One region of the Bradyrhizobium sp. SZCCHNRI2009 genome, then DNA from elsewhere that is predicted to be linked to it. Evidence: riboswitches for the same ligand, from Rfam matches in the RefSeq annotation. Region 1 holds a riboswitch; each other region holds the start of a gene.
What was found. Region 1 has a riboswitch for S-adenosylmethionine ahead of QX041_RS24350 (homoserine O-acetyltransferase). Riboswitches for the same ligand answer to the same signal wherever they lie in the genome.

Region 1 (2,263 bases):
TCCGGATAATCTTCCAGATGCGTGGCCGCGCTCTTGAACGCCTCGATCGCCCTCGGCGAGGGACCAAACGGGGTCTCATTGGCCGACAGCTTGAAAACCTTGCGGCCAGGCTCCGGCTTGGGACTCTTGCCCGGCGTGTAGGGCGCGATGTCGAGGATGCCGGGGTTCGGCACGGGGCGGTTCATCATCAACTCCGGAAAATCATCACTGGCGCGAGGCGTCTCAGCTCGGAACCGTATAGCGTTTCGCATGGCCGCCGACGAGGGCCGTCGAGCGGACCGAGGCGCCCGCCGCGATTAGGGCAGCCTTGATCTTGTCGAGGTTCGACGGCGCCTCGATCGACACCAGCAGCGCGGCGCCGTCGAAGGCGGTATCGGGCACCGCGACCACGTCGGCCAGCGGCGACAGCGCGCGCGACACCTGCGCATTCCAGCCGGAGACGCGGATGCTCCAGGTCTCGACCTCCAGCACGAGCGCGTCGTCGGCGACCCGCGACACCGCGAACACCGGCAGCGCCGCCGGATGGTCGGCACGCTCGATGAACGGCATCCGGGCGATGATCTTCGGCGCGCCCACGGGCTCGAGCGTGATCCACCACGGCGTATGCCCCGATGTCGTCGACACCAGCGCAAGATCGCCCTTCGAGCGCGCCACGGCTTCGACGGCGGCCTGGGCGCTGAAATGGGCGACATAAGGCACCACGAAGCCGAAATGGAACCTGGCGGAATCGCGCATCGCGGATTCGCCGACCGACACGTCGGCGTGAACCGAGAACGGCGCCTGCACGTAAGTGAACGTCGAGACGATCACGCGCCAGATGCCCTCGACGGTGTCGAGCGGCAGGATGCCGCGATGGCGCTGCACCAGGCGCCGCATCATGTCGGCCTCTCGCGCCGGCCGGAATGCCGAGCCGACCTCCTGGGTCTTCTTGACCTTGATCAGCCGGTCGATGATGTCGGCCCTGTTCATCAGGAGCTGATGGACCTGCTCGTCGATCGCGTCGATCTCCTTGCGCAAATCGGCAAGCGAAGGCGGGGCAGGCGGCGGGTTGGACATGGGCTGGTCACTCTTCGCAGGCCACCGGTTAACGTGCGGCCGACTGGAACGGATGTCGTTCTCTCCGATGCGGGAGACGCGCGCAACAGCAAGTTTACCTTGTGCCGCCTAGGCTTGGCTGGTTTGCAGCCGTGGGGCGCCCGATCGGCGGTCAACCCCAGCTTGCCTTGACGCGGAGCGCCCGCGGGACTAGTTTCTGCCTGTTCCGTGGTCATTTGAGCCGGCCGGCTTGCAGCCACGTTAAAAAACTCGCTAAACAGGCCGGGGACGTTATCGATCCCGGCCGAACCCCAGTTCAGGCCGGGTTTTTCATGGCCTGATATGTCACGTGGTTCGGGAGCCCTTGCCGGATGGCCGGGGTGAGAGACATGACAGGCCTGACGCCGAAACCCACCTCCGCGCTGCGCACGATTGCGCCCGAAGAGCGCTCGCACGAGGTCGATCATCCGAGCTCGCTGGTCGCGCAGTTCGGCGCTGACAAGCCGCTCAGGCTCGATTGCGGCGTCGACCTGTCGCCGTTCCAGATCGCCTACCAGACCTATGGCGAACTCAACGCCGACAGGTCCAACGCGGTCCTGGTCTGCCACGCCCTGACCGGCGACCAGCACGTCGCCAACCGCCATCCCGTCACCGGCAAGCCCGGCTGGTGGGAGACGCTGGTCGGCCCTGGCCGCCCGCTCGACCCGAGCCGTTATTTCATCATCTGCTCGAACGTGATCGGCGGCTGCATGGGCTCGACCGGCCCGGCCTCGCTGAATCCCGCCACCGGCAAGGTGTGGGGGCTCGATTTCCCGATCATCACCATCCCCGACATGGTGCGCGCTCAGGCCATGCTGATCGATCATCTCGGCATCGACACGTTGTTCGCCGTGGTCGGCGGCTCGATGGGCGGCATGCAGGCGCTGCAATGGACGGTGGCCTATCCCACCCGCGTGTTCGCGAATCTCGCGATCGCCTGCGCGACGCGGCATTCGGCGCAGAACATCGCCTTCCACGAGCTCGGCCGCCAGGCCGTGATGGCCGATCCCGACTGGGACCACGGCCGCTACGGCGACAAGGGCACTCATCCGCATCGCGGCCTCGCGGTGGCACGGATGGCCGCGCATATCACCTATCTGTCGGATGCCGCCCTGCATCGCAAGTTCGGCCGCCGCATGCAGGACCGCGAACTGCCGACCTTCTCGTTCGACGCCGATTTCCAGGTCGA
Region 2 (2,263 bases), on a different contig from region 1:
CGAAGGCGCTGGATTGCCGCCAGCTCAACTGCCTCGTCGGCATTGCGCCCGACGATGCCGATCCGCGCGAGCTCAACCAGGTGCTGGTCCGCAACCTGCGCTTCGCCGCGACCGCGCTGAAGGCGCAGGGGATCAAGCTGCTGATCGAGCCGATCAACACACTCGACATTCCCGGCTTTGTCCTCAACCGCACGGCACAAGCGCTTCAGCTGATCTCGGAGGTCGAGTCCGACAATCTGTTCGTCCAGTACGACATCTACCACATGCAGATCATGGAGGGCGATCTCGCCCGCACGATGCAGAAGCATCTCGCCCGCATCGCCCACATCCAACTCGCCGACAATCCCGGCCGCCACGAGCCGGGCACCGGCGAGATCAACTACGCCTTCTTGTTCCGCCATCTCGACACGATCGGCTATTCCGGCTGGATCGGCTGCGAGTACAAGCCGCAGACGACGACCGCGGAGGGACTTGGCTGGCTGACGGACCGGGCGATCGTTCCCGCGAACTGAGTTTACTACGTGCCATTCAGCCCGGGTTGGCCGCCGAGGAAGATGCCGCCGCTCCGGTCCCTTCACGCGAGGCTTATGGATTGCATCGAGCGCAACAGGATGGCGCAGCTTCAGTGTTGTAGCGCGTGAGTTTCACTCACGCCTTAGCAGCCACGACAGATGCCGTGAATTTTTGTGTCAATCTTCTTCTGCTCGTCGACCCACTCGGCAGGCCATTGTCCGCCTGCCCAAGGCAACTGCTTCCTGTTGGCAAAGTTGATGGGTACCGTAAAGGTGAAGCTATCGTCGCTCATCTCTGCGGGCGGCTCCGGAAATGGTTCCGCTCGCTCAATCATACTTAGGGCCGCCGTATCGAGTAGTTCGGAGCCGGCGCTTTCCACCAGTTCTCTGGAAATCAGTTTCCCCTGCCGATCAATGACAAACTTGACCTTGGCCGTGCCACTTTGACCGGCCGCCCCTGGCGGAAACGTTCTCTTGCTCACTAGCAGTATTACAATCTTCTTTTTCCACGCTTCGCGAGCGCTTGCCTGAGCGCCGACACTTTCTGTTTGCGCATATGAGAAAGACGCCGAAGCCAGTAGCAGTACGAACAGACCGGCCAGCGAAGGACTTCTAGCGTTCATAGGGAGATTTCATCACACGCGAAGATAATTCACAACCAAAAATTGCCGGTATGGCGCAGTTGCGCGAAGCGCCCGTCTCGTACGTCGCCAGCGTCGGCTGAAAAGGTCCGCGTTGGGCCAGGAGCGGCCGCGCGTTGTTCCTCAAACTGGGGCGTGCTTGCCAAGCTCGATAGTGCCCGCTATCGTCAACTCCAACATCAAGAGTTGGGCCGACGCCCAGCGCCAACCTGCTCCCCGAGCAAGGTGGCTTTCTTCCTTCGGAAGAAGATGTGGCCGGTCCGGCAACTAAACGGGACAAGCCACCACGGCGTCATGCGCTCCTCTCTTCGAAGAAGGGGACGAGAATGACTGTCGATAGAATCGAAATTGAGCCGGCCGATGCAAGGTCCCAGGACCTGATTGACCTCGTAACCGCGCTGGACGATTTCTTAAACAAGGTCTGCGGGGTGGAAAGGAATCACGGCTCTCCAATTGATCGGCTAGCGCACGACGACACGCAAATGTTTATCGCGCGGATTGCCGGACAAGCCGTTGGCTGTGCGGGGCTGCAGGTGTTCGCGGATGGTACCGGAGAGGTGAAGCGCATGTATGTCGTCACCGAGGTTCGGACAACTGGAATAGGCAGCAGGCTCTTGACGCGCGTCGTGGAAGCGGCACTGATCGCCAAGCTGCCGGTTCTGCGGTTGGAAACCACGGAATTTCTTCCCGATGCCCAGAGGCTCTATCGGGCGAAGGGGTTCGTTCCGGGCCCAGCGTATGGCCCTTACGTTTCCAACCCGATCAATTTGTACTTCGAGAGATGGCTGACGAAATGATCGTCGAGGGCGATGTGCCGACAAGGAATAGATGATCAAGTCTGCTCTTAGATTGCTCAAATTCCCATAGCGCTTGCCGCGCCACCCCGCTCAACATGCGCGGTTTCCTCCCTTGGAGGCCTTCGGACGCCGGCCGCCCGAATATGCCGCGCCGCCAATCATGCGGCCGGCATCCGAAACCCTTCACAACAGGCGACATTGCTGCGCTGGCTTGGTATGCTGATTGAAGTTTTCGAAGCGGTGCCTGCGGAAATGGGGGTGTGGTTTGGAAGAACGGAACAGAATACTCTTGTTCGGCGGCACCAAGGGCGAG
Region 3 (2,263 bases), on a different contig from region 1:
GGGGGTGCGCGGCAGACGCAGCCGCGCTCAGAGACGGAAATGCTTGGAGAGCTTCAGGCCCTGGGCCTGGTAGTTGGAGCCGATGCGGCTGCCATACATCGCATTCGGCCGCGCCAGCATCTTCTCGTAGACGAGACGGCCGACGATCTGGCCGTGCTCGAGGATGAACGGCACCTCGCGCGAGCGCACCTCGAGCACCGCGCGCGAGCCCTGCCCGCCGGCGCCGGCATAGCCGAAGCCGGGATCGAAGAAGCCGGCATAGTGGACGCGGAATTCGCCGACCAGCGGATCGAACGGCACCATCTCCGCGGCGTAGTCCGGCGGCACCTGCACGGCCTCCTTGGAGGCCAGGATGTAGAACTCGCCGGGATCGAGAATGAGGCTGCCGTCGGTACGTGCCTTGATCGGCTCCCAGAACTCCTCGACCGGATAGCCGGCGCGGCGGTCGACGTCGACGACGCCGGTGTGGCGCTTGGCGCGATAGCCCACATATCCGTTCGCATTGCTGCCGGACAGGTCGACGGAAAGCGCGACGCCGCCGGTGAGATCGGCATCGTCGCGATCCACCAGTCGCTCGGCCTGGTGCAGCGCGATCAGTTCGTCCTCCGACAGGACCGCGTCGCGATAGCGGAAGCGAACCTGGGACAGGCGCGAGCCCTCGCGCAGCAGGACCGGGAACGTCTTCGGGCTGATCTCGGCATAGAGCGGGCCGTGATAGCCCGCGCCGATCATGTCGAAGCGTCGCGTGCCGTCGGCGATCACGCGGGTGAACACGTCGAGCCGCCCGGTCGAGCTTTTCGGATTGGCGGCCGCGACGATGTCCTTGGGCAGCGCCAGGCTCTCCAACAGCGGCACGATGTAGACGCAGTTGGTCTCCAGCACCGCGCCGTCGGCAAGTGCGAATTCGTGCAGCTTGAGCTCGTCGATGCGCTCGGCGACCGTCGCGCCCGGCCCGGGCAGGAAGCTCGCACGCACGCGATAGGCGATGTCGCCGAGCCGCAGATCGAGGCTCGCCGGCTGGATCTGGCTCTCGACGAAATCATATTCGGGGATGATCAGGCCAGCCTCCGTCATCGCCACGATCATGCGATCGGGGAGGATGCCGTGGGCGTCGGGGCTGAGCGAAAACGGCAAGACCTGATCCTTTGCAGGCGCCGGAACGGCGGCTTATTGAGCCAATATAGGGTCTTTTGACCGGTTATCCGATGGCTGGCTTGACGGAAAGGCCGGTTGCGACTATGAGCACGACTTATCCCGTGGTGATTTGAGCCGGCCGGCTTGCAGCCACGTAAAATAAGTCGCTAAACAGGCCGGGGACGAATGTGATCCCGGCCTTGAGGTTTTGTCCCAGGCCGGTTTTTTTGTGCCCATCGCTCAAGGCGGTGGCCACGATGGAGGTCACATGTCGAAGTCCCCCGCGAAGGCGCCGGCGTCGTTCGCCCACTATCGTCCCGAAACGAGGCTGGTGCATTCCGGCACCTTGCGCTCCGAATTCGGCGAGACCGCCGAGGCGCTCTATCTCACCCAAGGGTTCGTCTACGCCACCGCCGAGGAATGCGAGGCGCGCTTCAAGGGCGAGGATCCCGGCTTCATCTATTCGCGCTTCTCCAATCCCACCACGGCGATGTTCGAGCGCCGCATGATCGAGCTCGAGGGCGCCGAGGCCTGCCGCTCGGCCGCAACCGGAATGGCCGCGGTCACCACGGCAATCCTGGCTCCCCTCCGTGCCGGCGACCACGTCGTCGCGGCCAAGGCGCTGTTCGGCTCGTGCCGCTACGTGGTCGAGGATCTCTTGCCGCGCTACGGCATCGAGTCGACCCTGGTCGATGGGCTCGACCTCGCCCAGTGGCAGAAGGCGGTCAGACCCAACACCAAGTCGTTCTTCCTGGAGAGCCCGACCAATCCGACGCTCGACGTGATGGACATCCCCGCCATCGCCGAGATCGCGCACGCCCATGGCGCGCGGCTGATCGTCGACAACGTGTTCGCCACCCCGATCTGGCAGAGCCCGCTCGCGCTCGGCGCTGACGTCGTGGTGTATTCCGCGACCAAGCACATCGACGGCCAAGGCCGCTGCCTCGGCGGTGTGATCCTGTCGTCGGAGGCGTTCATCGCCGAGCACATCCACAATTTCATGCGCCAGACCGGCCCGTCGATCTCGCCGTTCAACGCCTGGGTTCTGCTCAAGGGTCTGGAGACCCTGGCGGTGCGCGTGCGCGCGCAGACCGAGACGGCGGCGAAGGTGGCCGACTTCCTCGCCGCG

Region 2: linked by a shared signal. The riboswitch ahead of QX041_RS25925 (GNAT family N-acetyltransferase) and the one ahead of QX041_RS24350 (homoserine O-acetyltransferase) in region 1 are both predicted to bind S-adenosylmethionine.
Region 3: linked by a shared signal. The riboswitch ahead of QX041_RS13385 (O-succinylhomoserine sulfhydrylase) and the one ahead of QX041_RS24350 (homoserine O-acetyltransferase) in region 1 are both predicted to bind S-adenosylmethionine.

What each region holds. Positions count from the first base shown of each region.
Region 1 is NZ_JAUEUH010000007.1:157,872-160,134, forward strand. It holds gene hisC (histidinol-phosphate transaminase) at 1-185, opposite strand, end outside; gene QX041_RS24345 (chorismate mutase) at 223-1,056, opposite strand; SAM riboswitch at 1,254-1,333, shown strand; gene QX041_RS24350 (homoserine O-acetyltransferase) at 1,425-2,263, shown strand, end outside.
Region 2 is NZ_JAUEUH010000008.1:67,283-69,545, reverse strand. It holds gene hyi (hydroxypyruvate isomerase) at 1-512, shown strand, start outside; gene QX041_RS25930 (energy transducer TonB) at 656-1,135, opposite strand; SAM-I-IV-variant riboswitch at 1,325-1,434, shown strand; gene QX041_RS25925 (GNAT family N-acetyltransferase) at 1,480-1,950, shown strand.
Region 3 is NZ_JAUEUH010000003.1:309,761-312,023, forward strand. It holds gene QX041_RS13380 (2'-deoxycytidine 5'-triphosphate deaminase) at 28-1,134, opposite strand; SAM riboswitch at 1,247-1,326, shown strand; gene QX041_RS13385 (O-succinylhomoserine sulfhydrylase) at 1,403-2,263, shown strand, end outside.